4 regions of the Pseudarthrobacter sp. 1G09 genome follow, and region 3 is predicted to be linked to each of the others. Evidence: riboswitches for the same ligand, from Rfam matches in the RefSeq annotation. Region 3 holds a riboswitch; each other region holds the start of a gene.
What was found. Region 3 has a riboswitch for S-adenosylmethionine ahead of metX (homoserine O-acetyltransferase MetX). Riboswitches for the same ligand answer to the same signal wherever they lie in the genome.

Region 1: linked by a shared signal. The riboswitch ahead of ACP3TD_RS03930 (cobalamin-independent methionine synthase II family protein) and the one ahead of metX (homoserine O-acetyltransferase MetX) in region 3 are both predicted to bind S-adenosylmethionine.
Region 2: linked by a shared signal. The riboswitch ahead of ACP3TD_RS19145 (DUF1737 domain-containing protein) and the one ahead of metX (homoserine O-acetyltransferase MetX) in region 3 are both predicted to bind S-adenosylmethionine.
Region 4: linked by a shared signal. The riboswitch ahead of ACP3TD_RS13055 (aminotransferase class V-fold PLP-dependent enzyme) and the one ahead of metX (homoserine O-acetyltransferase MetX) in region 3 are both predicted to bind S-adenosylmethionine.

What each region holds. Positions count from the first base shown of each region.
Region 1 is NZ_CP188306.1:825,152-827,343, reverse strand. It holds gene ACP3TD_RS03935 (M14 family zinc carboxypeptidase) at 1-1,033, opposite strand, end outside; SAM riboswitch class I at 1,216-1,321, shown strand; gene ACP3TD_RS03930 (cobalamin-independent methionine synthase II family protein) at 1,333-2,192, shown strand, end outside.
Region 2 is NZ_CP188306.1:4,149,657-4,151,848, forward strand. It holds gene opgC (OpgC domain-containing protein) at 1-891, opposite strand, end outside; SAM riboswitch class IV at 1,131-1,245, shown strand; gene ACP3TD_RS19145 (DUF1737 domain-containing protein) at 1,259-1,537, shown strand; gene ACP3TD_RS19150 (rhodanese-like domain-containing protein) at 1,534-1,944, shown strand; gene ACP3TD_RS19155 (O-succinylhomoserine sulfhydrylase) at 1,945-2,192, shown strand, end outside.
Region 3 is NZ_CP188306.1:1,643,490-1,645,681, forward strand. It holds gene ACP3TD_RS07550 (bifunctional o-acetylhomoserine/o-acetylserine sulfhydrylase) at 1-702, shown strand, start outside; SAM riboswitch class IV at 851-965, shown strand; gene metX (homoserine O-acetyltransferase MetX) at 978-2,093, shown strand.
Region 4 is NZ_CP188306.1:2,838,403-2,840,594, forward strand. It holds gene hisN (histidinol-phosphatase) at 1-488, shown strand, start outside; SAM riboswitch class IV at 650-763, shown strand; gene ACP3TD_RS13055 (aminotransferase class V-fold PLP-dependent enzyme) at 802-2,192, shown strand, end outside.

The DNA.
Region 1 (2,192 bases), 820 kb from region 3:
CCCAGAAGGAGGTATCGGCGTCGGCTATTGAACCGTCCGCGATGGCGGCGGCGGTGGACGTCAGCGTGGTGACGGTCTGCTTGATCAGGTAGCCGTTGCTGCGTTGCCCCAGCGCGTAGCCGTCGAGGTAGTGGTCCGACATGCCGCGCATCTCAAAGAGCAGGGTGGCGATGCCGTATTCCACCGAGATGCCGTTGCGGCTGATGGTCTCGGCGCTGCCGCCCTGGTACTTGCCGAGGTGGCCCCAGCCGGTGGAGTCGACGTTGTCGAAGACGACGGCGCCAAGCTGCTTGGACTTTTCGACGACGGCGGGATCGGCGTTGGGGGTGGTGGGGTACAGGATGGACCCGGAGACGAGTTTGCCGTCGCGCTCTGCCCGGGTGCCCTGGTGGTGCAGGTCGATCATGTAGTCGACCCGGTATTTGCGCATCACGTTGTTGTGCAGGGCCTGGGTTTCCGGCTGGATCTTGGCTATGTGGTCCCGGTTCAGGTCCACGCCCTTGGCGTTGAAGCGGGTCATGTTGCGGTCACCCTTGGCGATGTAGTCCTCCAGGGAGAAGTCGACGTCACCCATGGCGCCGTCCGCGTTGAGCATCGGAACCACCAGGATGTTCACGCCTTTGAGGATGTCCGCCGATTTTCCGGTGCCCAGGTGCTTGACGAACTCCAGTGCTCCCTCTGTGGTCAGCTGCTCATTGCCGTGCTGCTGGGTCAGGTAGAGGATGGTGGGCTTGGCCGGGTCGGAGATGTACTTGACCAGGTGGATATCGCGGCCCTTGACCGTTTTGCCGATGACCTCAAGTTCCATGGCCGGCTGCTTGGCGTCCTGGTCCTTCAGGAACGACACCATCTGGTCATAGGTGGCCAGCTTCGAGGTGGTGATCTGGCCGTTGCCACCGTAGTTGGGGCCCTCCCCCACAGCGATGGCTGGAGCGGGAGCGGCGACAACCGCCAGTGCAAGGGCCCCTGAAACGGCAAGGGTCCTAAAAGTAGCCAGGGATTTCTTCACGTGCGTTACCTCTTTCGAGTGCATTGAGTGCGTCCAGCGGCCATGTCCCCCATTGCGCGCTGTGACAACAGCCAATCAAGCTGATTGAAACCTGTCAATGGAATCGACAAATCCTGGGAAACCTATGACTGCTTGCTTTAGCGCAAAGCAAGTCAGATCGTGAAACCGACTTGCCCCACCTTTGGCGGGTGGGCTTGAGTGGAAGTGACCCATCCGGAGCGGCTGAGAGACCTGGCTCAGTGACGCCGCAGCAACCTGTACAGCAGGGAGGTCTCCCTGCCCCGAAGGTGCTACTGCCAGGACCGATGGAAAGGAACTCCACCGTGCCCCAGAACACCGACCACATCCGCGCCACCCACGCAGGCTCATTGCCGCGGACGCCGGAACTCATCGCTGCGAACGCCGCCAAGGAGGCTGACGGGATCACGCCGGAGTTCCTGGAACTCCTCGAAGCCTCCGTGGTTGACGTCGTCCAGCGCCAAAAAGACCTTGGCATCGACATTCCCAACGACGGAGAGTACGGCCACACGATGGCCAGCTCTGTTGACTACGGGGCGTGGTGGAACTACTCCTTCGCGCGGCTCGGCGGTTTGGAGCCGACCGATGTGGACCGCTGGGCAGACTCCGAGGTCCGGCGTTCGTCGCCCGGGAACGTCGTCCTCACCTCCTTCCCTGACCGGCGGGACCGCCAGCAGTTCAACGACGCCTACAACGACCCGTCGTCGGGAATCCTGGCCCACCGGAAGAGCGTCGCCCAGCCCAGGATTGCCGGCCCCTTGACCTACACCGGCCAGGACCTCGTGGCCTCGGACGTCACCAACCTGAAGACGGGACTCGCCAAAGCAGGGCTGACGGAGGGCTTCATAGCGTCCCTCTCCCCCGGCTCATGCGCACGGGTGGCCAACGGGTATTACAAGTCCGACGAGGAACTCGTCTACGCCTGCGCCGACGCCATGCGGGAGGAATACAAGGCCATCATCGACGCCGGCCTGACCGTCCAGCTCGACGACCCGTCCCTTGCCGAAAGCTGGGACCAGATCAATCCAGAACCGGCGCTGGAGGACTACCTGAAGTTCATCCAGCTGCGGGTTGAGGCCACCAACTGGGCGCTGCGGGACCTCCCTCAGGAGCAGATCCGGCTGCACGTGTGCTGGGGCTCCTGGCACGGCCCGCACACCACGGA
Region 2 (2,192 bases), 1.8 Mb from region 3:
CGGCTTGCCACGCCCGGCTGAATAGTCTCTGTAGAAGTTTTCCCCGCCGGAGGCCGTAAGCATCTCCTGGAGCTCGCCCGCGCGTGGCACCGTGTTCACCGCCGCCCCGCCGGCCGTATCGTCGTGGAAGGCGGTCAGGCCCACCCAGTCCACGGCGTCATCGCCGGGATAGTAGGGTCCGTAGGCGCTGTCCGCCCCATCCCAGGTTCCGTCACCGTTGGTGTCGAGCAACGCGAAACCCTCGCTGCCGGGCGCTGGCGCGTTCCGGCTCCGGGCGAAGGGATAGTCCTTGCCAAGGTACGGCTCCCACACCATCAGCGGACCGTCGTCGGACTTCTTGAACGCCGCGGACACCGCACGGAAGGCATTCCGGTACGCGCCGGGTTGCTGGCCCCATTCCACCCAGCTGGCATTCATATCCGGGGCAAATCGAATGAGCACCTGCCCGGTAAAGCCAGACGCCAGCCGACGCACTTCGCGGGCAAAGGACGCCGCCGCAGCGTCATCAATCTGGTCGAGGGGCACGCTGGGCTTCACGGTGAACATCGCATGCGAACCCTGCAGTGATGCCTGCTCCAGGAAGCCCCGGAGGTTGCCCTGCTCCGACGCGCGGTACGGCAGGGCGAGGTCGTGCCCGTAGACGGCCGGAGATGCGCCAAGCCGTTCGGCGAAACCGGCAGCGGAATCCTCACCCCATTCCAGCATTGCCCCGAGCAGGGGCTTTCCCTCGTCCGGGCTGAGGTCAGCGGCGCGGGCGGCACCTGCAGGCAGCACCACGGCACACGCTGCCAGAAGGACAGCGGCAAGGAACGTCCACACCCTCAACGCGCCCGCGCGGAACCGACGGACCGAAGGCTTGGTGCGTCGTCGCGCGGATGGACGCGTGCTCATGGAAACCCCCGGTGCCAAAGACCTGATGGGGCAGCGGCCCCACCTGTACTTTATCGGTCGCGGCCCGCCGGGAAAGCATGCAGGAAGCAGCGTAAAACCCGCCCACCTGCGGCAATGCCGACGTCGGGCGCTGCCCCGAAAGCGCTCCGCACCCCCGTGACCCTGTGTTTCCGGTTCAGTTACGGAAGATGACGACGGCGGCGGTGCGGCTCCCGGCGGCAGGTGTTACGTTTTTGGGGAGTAATGAGTACCGGCGCCAAGCCCTGACTGGCCGGTCGGCAACCCTCCTTCCACGGCGGGGTGCCTCAGGTGAATACTCGGCATATCGACCGATTCGAGCTGCAAGCGTGAGAGAAGGAGATCCGTCATGTCTGACGCACCTGTCCCCGAAGAGAAACTGTCCTACCGCCTGATCAGCGGCCCGGACGACCGCGCTTTTTGTGAGCGGATCTCGGCCGCCCTGGCGGAAGGGTACGTGCTGCACGGCAGCCCGGCCGCGACCTTCAACGGCAGCAGCGTCATCGTGGCCCAGGCCGTGGTGCTCCCCGCAGCCATCGCCTCCGCTGATGCCGCCGTCGCCACCGCCGTGGACCACCTGGAATCCGCCGCTGACGAACCCGAGTTCGACGGCGAGGGCCACGCATGAGCTACGCAGGAGACCTGACACCCCAGGAGGCCTGGGCCAAGCTGGAGCAGGGCGCCATCCTGGTGGATGTCCGCACCGAGGGCGAATGGGCGCATATCGGCATCCCGGACACCAAGGCCACGGACAACGATCCCCTGTTCATCCAGTGGACGTTCCCGGGCGGCATTCCCAACCCGGAATTCATTACCGACCTTGAGCAGCAGGGCCCGGAGAACCGCAGCACCGAGCTGCTGTTCCTGTGCCGCTCCGGGCAGCGCTCCATCGCGGCGGCAACGGCCGCAACCCAGGCGGGTTTCACCTCCTACAACGTCTTGGAAGGCTTCGAAGGCGAACCGGACCGTTACGGCGAACGCACCGTCAACGGATGGAAGAACCGCGGCCTGCCCACCAACCTCGGAAAGAACTAAGTGACCTTCAACGAAGACGCCGCCGGCTGGAGCCCTGACACCCAGGCCGTCCGCGGCGGGCTGGACCGCACCAACTTCCAGGAAACATCCGAGGCGATTTTCCTCAACTCCGGGTTCGTCTACGAATCCGCTGCCGCTGCCGAACGCGCCTTCACCGGGGAGGACGAACGCTTCGTCTACTCCCGCTACGGCAACCCCTCGGTGGCCACGTTCCAGGAACGGCTCCGCCTGCTGGAGGGCACCGAGGC
Region 3 (2,192 bases):
ACAAAGTACCTTGGCGGGCACGGCGCGGCGATCGCCGGCGTCATCGTCGACTCGGGCAAGTTCGATTTCAGCAAGGACCCGGAACGGTTCCCGGGCTTCAACACCCCGGACCCCACCTACAACGGCCTGGTCTACGGCAGGGACCTCGGGGAAAACGGGCTCCTCGGCGCAAACCTGTCCTACATCCTCAAGGCGCGCGTCCAGCTCCTGCGGGACCTCGGCTCGGCCGTCTCGCCGTTCAACGCCTTCCTGATCGCCCAGGGCCTGGAAACGCTGAGTCTGCGGGTGGAACGCCACGTGGCCAACGCCACCGAGGTAGCCCGCTGGCTGGAAGGCCGGGACGACGTCGAATCCGTCGCCTACGCAGGCCTGCCGTCCAGCCCCTGGTACGAGCGCGGCCGCAAGTACGGGCCCAAGGGGACGGGTGCCGTCGTCGCCTTCAACCTTGCCGGGGGAGCCGAAGCGGGGCAGCGGTTCGTCGACGCCCTGGAACTGCACTCCCACGTCGCCAACATCGGCGACGTCCGGTCCCTGGTGATCCACCCTGCCTCCACCACCCACAGCCAGCTGACGCCGGAACAGCAGGCGGTAGCTGGGGTGACGCCCGGCCTGGTGCGGTTGTCCGTAGGCATCGAGCACATCGATGACATCCTGGCAGACCTTGAAGCGGGCTTCCGGGCCGCCAAGGGCGCGGCCGGCTAAGCCGAAGACGTACGACGGCGGGAGGCCGGCCAGGCGGCCGGCCTCCCTTTCCGCCGGGCTGCCGTCAGGGAAAAGCAGCGCGGACCGGCAAGTCACAACCAGTCACATGCTTGGCCATCAGCGGGGGGTGTTTCGTACACTCGAACCAGGTCATGAGTGCCAGTGACAGCCCCGGCTTGCTGGCCGGCAACCCTCCTTCCGCGGCGGGGTGCCCCGGGTGAAGACCTGGCCTGCCGGTAAACGACGGCGGGCAAGCGCGTAGAAGAGGTCTTGCCATGACGGTTACCGTCGCCCGTACAACCGCACCCGAACACGGAATTGTCCGCTTTGCCTCCATCGGCGGCCTGCAGCTCGAGGGCGGCGGATTCCTGCCGGACGTCACCCTGGCGTACGAAACGTGGGGGACGCTGAACGCCGATGCCAGCAACGCCATCCTGGTGGAGCACGCCCTGACCGGCAGTACGCACGTGACCCGCGGGGACACCGACGAGGAAGGCTGGTGGGAGCACCTGGCCGGGCCGGGCGCCCCCGTGGATACGGACCGCTTCTTTGTGGTCTCCATCAACATTGTGGGCGGCTGTTACGGCTCCACGGGGCCGTCCTCGCCCGGCCCCGACGGCAAGCCCTGGGGCTCAAGGTTCCCCCTGGTGACGCTCCGGGACAGCACGGAAGCTGAAGCCCGCCTGGCGGACCAGCTGGGCATCAGCAGCTGGTACGCGGTGCTGGGCGGCTCCATGGGCGGCGCCCGGGCCCTCGAATGGGCCGTCACCTTCCCCGAACGGGTGCAGCGCTGCGCCGTCATCTCGGTGGGAGCCGCCAGCACGGCCGAACAGATCGCGTTCGCCCAGGCGCAGACCCTGGCCATCCGGCAGGACCCGAACTTCAACCACGGCGACTACTACGGCGGTCCCTGCCCCGAGGACGGCCTGGCGCTCGCCCGCCGCATTGCCCACATCACCTACCGGTCGGCCGCCGAGCTGGAGCACCGCTTCGGCCGTGAAGCCCAGGCTTCGGAGTCGCCGCTGCAGGGCGGGGTCCTTGCCGGCAGGGGCCGGTACCAGGTGGAGAGCTACCTGGACCACCAGGGGAGCAAGCTCGTCCGGCGCTTCGACGCGAACAGCTACATCGTCCTCACGGAGGCGCTCATGAGCCACGACGTCTGCCGCGGCCGGGGAAGCCTGGCCGATACCCTCGCCCGGACCAGTGCCCGGTTCTTCGTGGCGGCCGTGGAATCGGACCGGCTCTACTTCCCGTCCCAGTCACATGAGCTGGCCCAGGCCCTGCCCGGCGACGTTGAGGTCCACCTCATCCAGGCGCCCATCGGCCACGACGGCTTCCTTACCGAGATCGGCCAGCTGGGAACCCAGCTCCGGTCGGAGTTCCTGGCCTAGCAGCGCGGCCCGCACATGAAACAGAGGCTTGTCCGCGGATCCGAACCCTTAAGAGCCGGGCTGAGCGAACAAGCCTCAGATTGATGATGCCAGGGACGT
Region 4 (2,192 bases), 1.2 Mb from region 3:
TGGTTGATGAGGGCGAGCCGGTGGTGGGCGTCGTCAGCGCACCCGCCCTGGGAAAGCGGTGGTGGGCCGCCAAAGGCATGGGGGCCTACATGGGCCGTTCCCTCGCATCGGCCACCCGGCTCCGGGTCTCCGACGTTTCCACCCTGTCCGACGCTTCGCTGTCCTATTCCAGCCTGGGTGGCTGGAAGGAACGCGGCAATCTTGACGACTTCCTGGGCCTGACTGAGGACGTCTGGCGCACGCGCGCCTACGGCGATTTCTGGTCCTACTGCATGGTGGCCGAAGGGTCCGTGGACATCGCCTGCGAGCCCGAACTGAACCTCTATGACATGGCCGCCCTCGTGCCCATCGTGGTGGAGGCCGGCGGCCGCTTCACCTCCCTTGAAGGCGAGGACGGCCCGTTCGGCGGGAACGCCCTGGCGACCAATTCCATCCTGCACACCGAAGTGCTGCACCGGCTGAACCCCGGCCTGGACGACCTGCTGTAGGCCGGCCTACTTCCGAATAATTGACCGCGGGCGCCTCCAAAAGGGGGCGCCCGCCGTCGTAATCTTCGAAGAAAGTCCCGATTCCGGGCCGCACGTAACAAAACCCTTAACAATCCTCCCGGCTTCAGGCCGGGCCGCCGGATGTTCTATGGTTTTATCCAGGTCACGAGTGCCAGCGCTAAACCCCGGTTTGCTGGCCGGCAACCCTCCATTCGCGGTGGGGTGCCCCGGGTGACGACCAGGCCGGTCCGGAGCGGATGCGGCAAGCGCGGATTCCAGCACTGCCGGAGTCCTGTCCTGAAGTGAGGTCTCCATGACTACTGCCGTCGACTCCCCCATTACCGCCGGAATCGTCTCTGATGAACGCCTGGCGGCCGCCGGACGTCCGCTTTCAGCGGTTACCGGCGCTGAAATCCTGGCTCCGCTGATCTCCGGCGGCCACGTCCGCTACGCCAACCTTGACTACGGGGCCTCCGCCCCGGCCCTGACCGTGGTGTCGGCCTACCTCAACGAGATCCTGCCGTTCTACGCCAGCGTCCACCGCGGCGCCGGTTACGCTTCGCAGATCAGCACGTCCGTATACGAGAACGCGCGCAACATCGTCCGCGAGTTCGTCGGCGGACGTCCCGACGATTCCGTCATCTTCACCAGGAACACCACCGACTCCCTTAACCTGCTCGCCGGTTGCCTCCCCGGCACGGACGGCAAACCCGCCGGCGACGTCCTCTACCTGGACATCGAACACCACGCCAACCTGCTGCCGTGGCAGGGTGTCCCCCACCGGAGCATCGTTGCCGCCGACACGATCGCCGGGACCATCGATTCCGTGCGCGCCGAGCTTGAGCAGGGCGGCGTCAGCCTGCTGGCCGTCACCGGCGCCTCCAACGTCACCGGCGAAATCCTTCCCATCCGGGAACTCGCCGCCCTCGCCCACCGGCACGGTGCCCGCATCGTGGTGGACGCGGCCCAGCTGGCGCCGCACCGCCGCGTCAACATCAGCGCCGACGACGTCGACTACCTTGCCTTCTCCGGGCACAAGCTCTACGCACCCTTTGGCGCCGGCGTCCTGGTGGGCCGCCCGGACTGGCTCGACGCCGGCACGCCGCACCTCGCCGGCGGTGGCGCCGTAAAGGAAGCAAAGCTCGACGGCGTCAGCTGGGCCACCGGCCCGGCCCGCCATGAGGGCGGCTCCCCCAACGTGCTGGGTGCGGCTACCCTGGCGCGGGCAACGCAGGTTATCGCGAGCCTGGACCAGGACCGCTGGCACGCCCACGAGTCGGCCATCCGTGCCTACCTGGTGGAAGGCCTGCAGGCGATCGACGGCGTCACGGTGCACCAAATCTTCAAGGACACCGACCCTGACAAAGACACCATTGGGGTAGTGAACTTCTCGGTGGCGGGTTACGACGCCGGCCTGGTAGCCGCATACCTCTCCGCCGAACACGGTGTAGGACTCCGTGATGGCCGCTTCTGCGCCCACCCGCTGCTGAAGCGCCTGGGCCTGCCATCAGGATCACTGCGGGCAAGCTTCGGAGTCGGCTCCCGGCTCGAAGATGCCCAGCGGCTCCTCGCAGGCATTGAAAAGCTCCGCCGGGACGGGCTCGGCTGGGACTACGTAGTGGATGCCGGCCGGTGGGTGCCCGCCAACGACACCAGGACCTATCCCCACTGGGCACCGAACACCCCGGGAACCGCCGGCGCAGC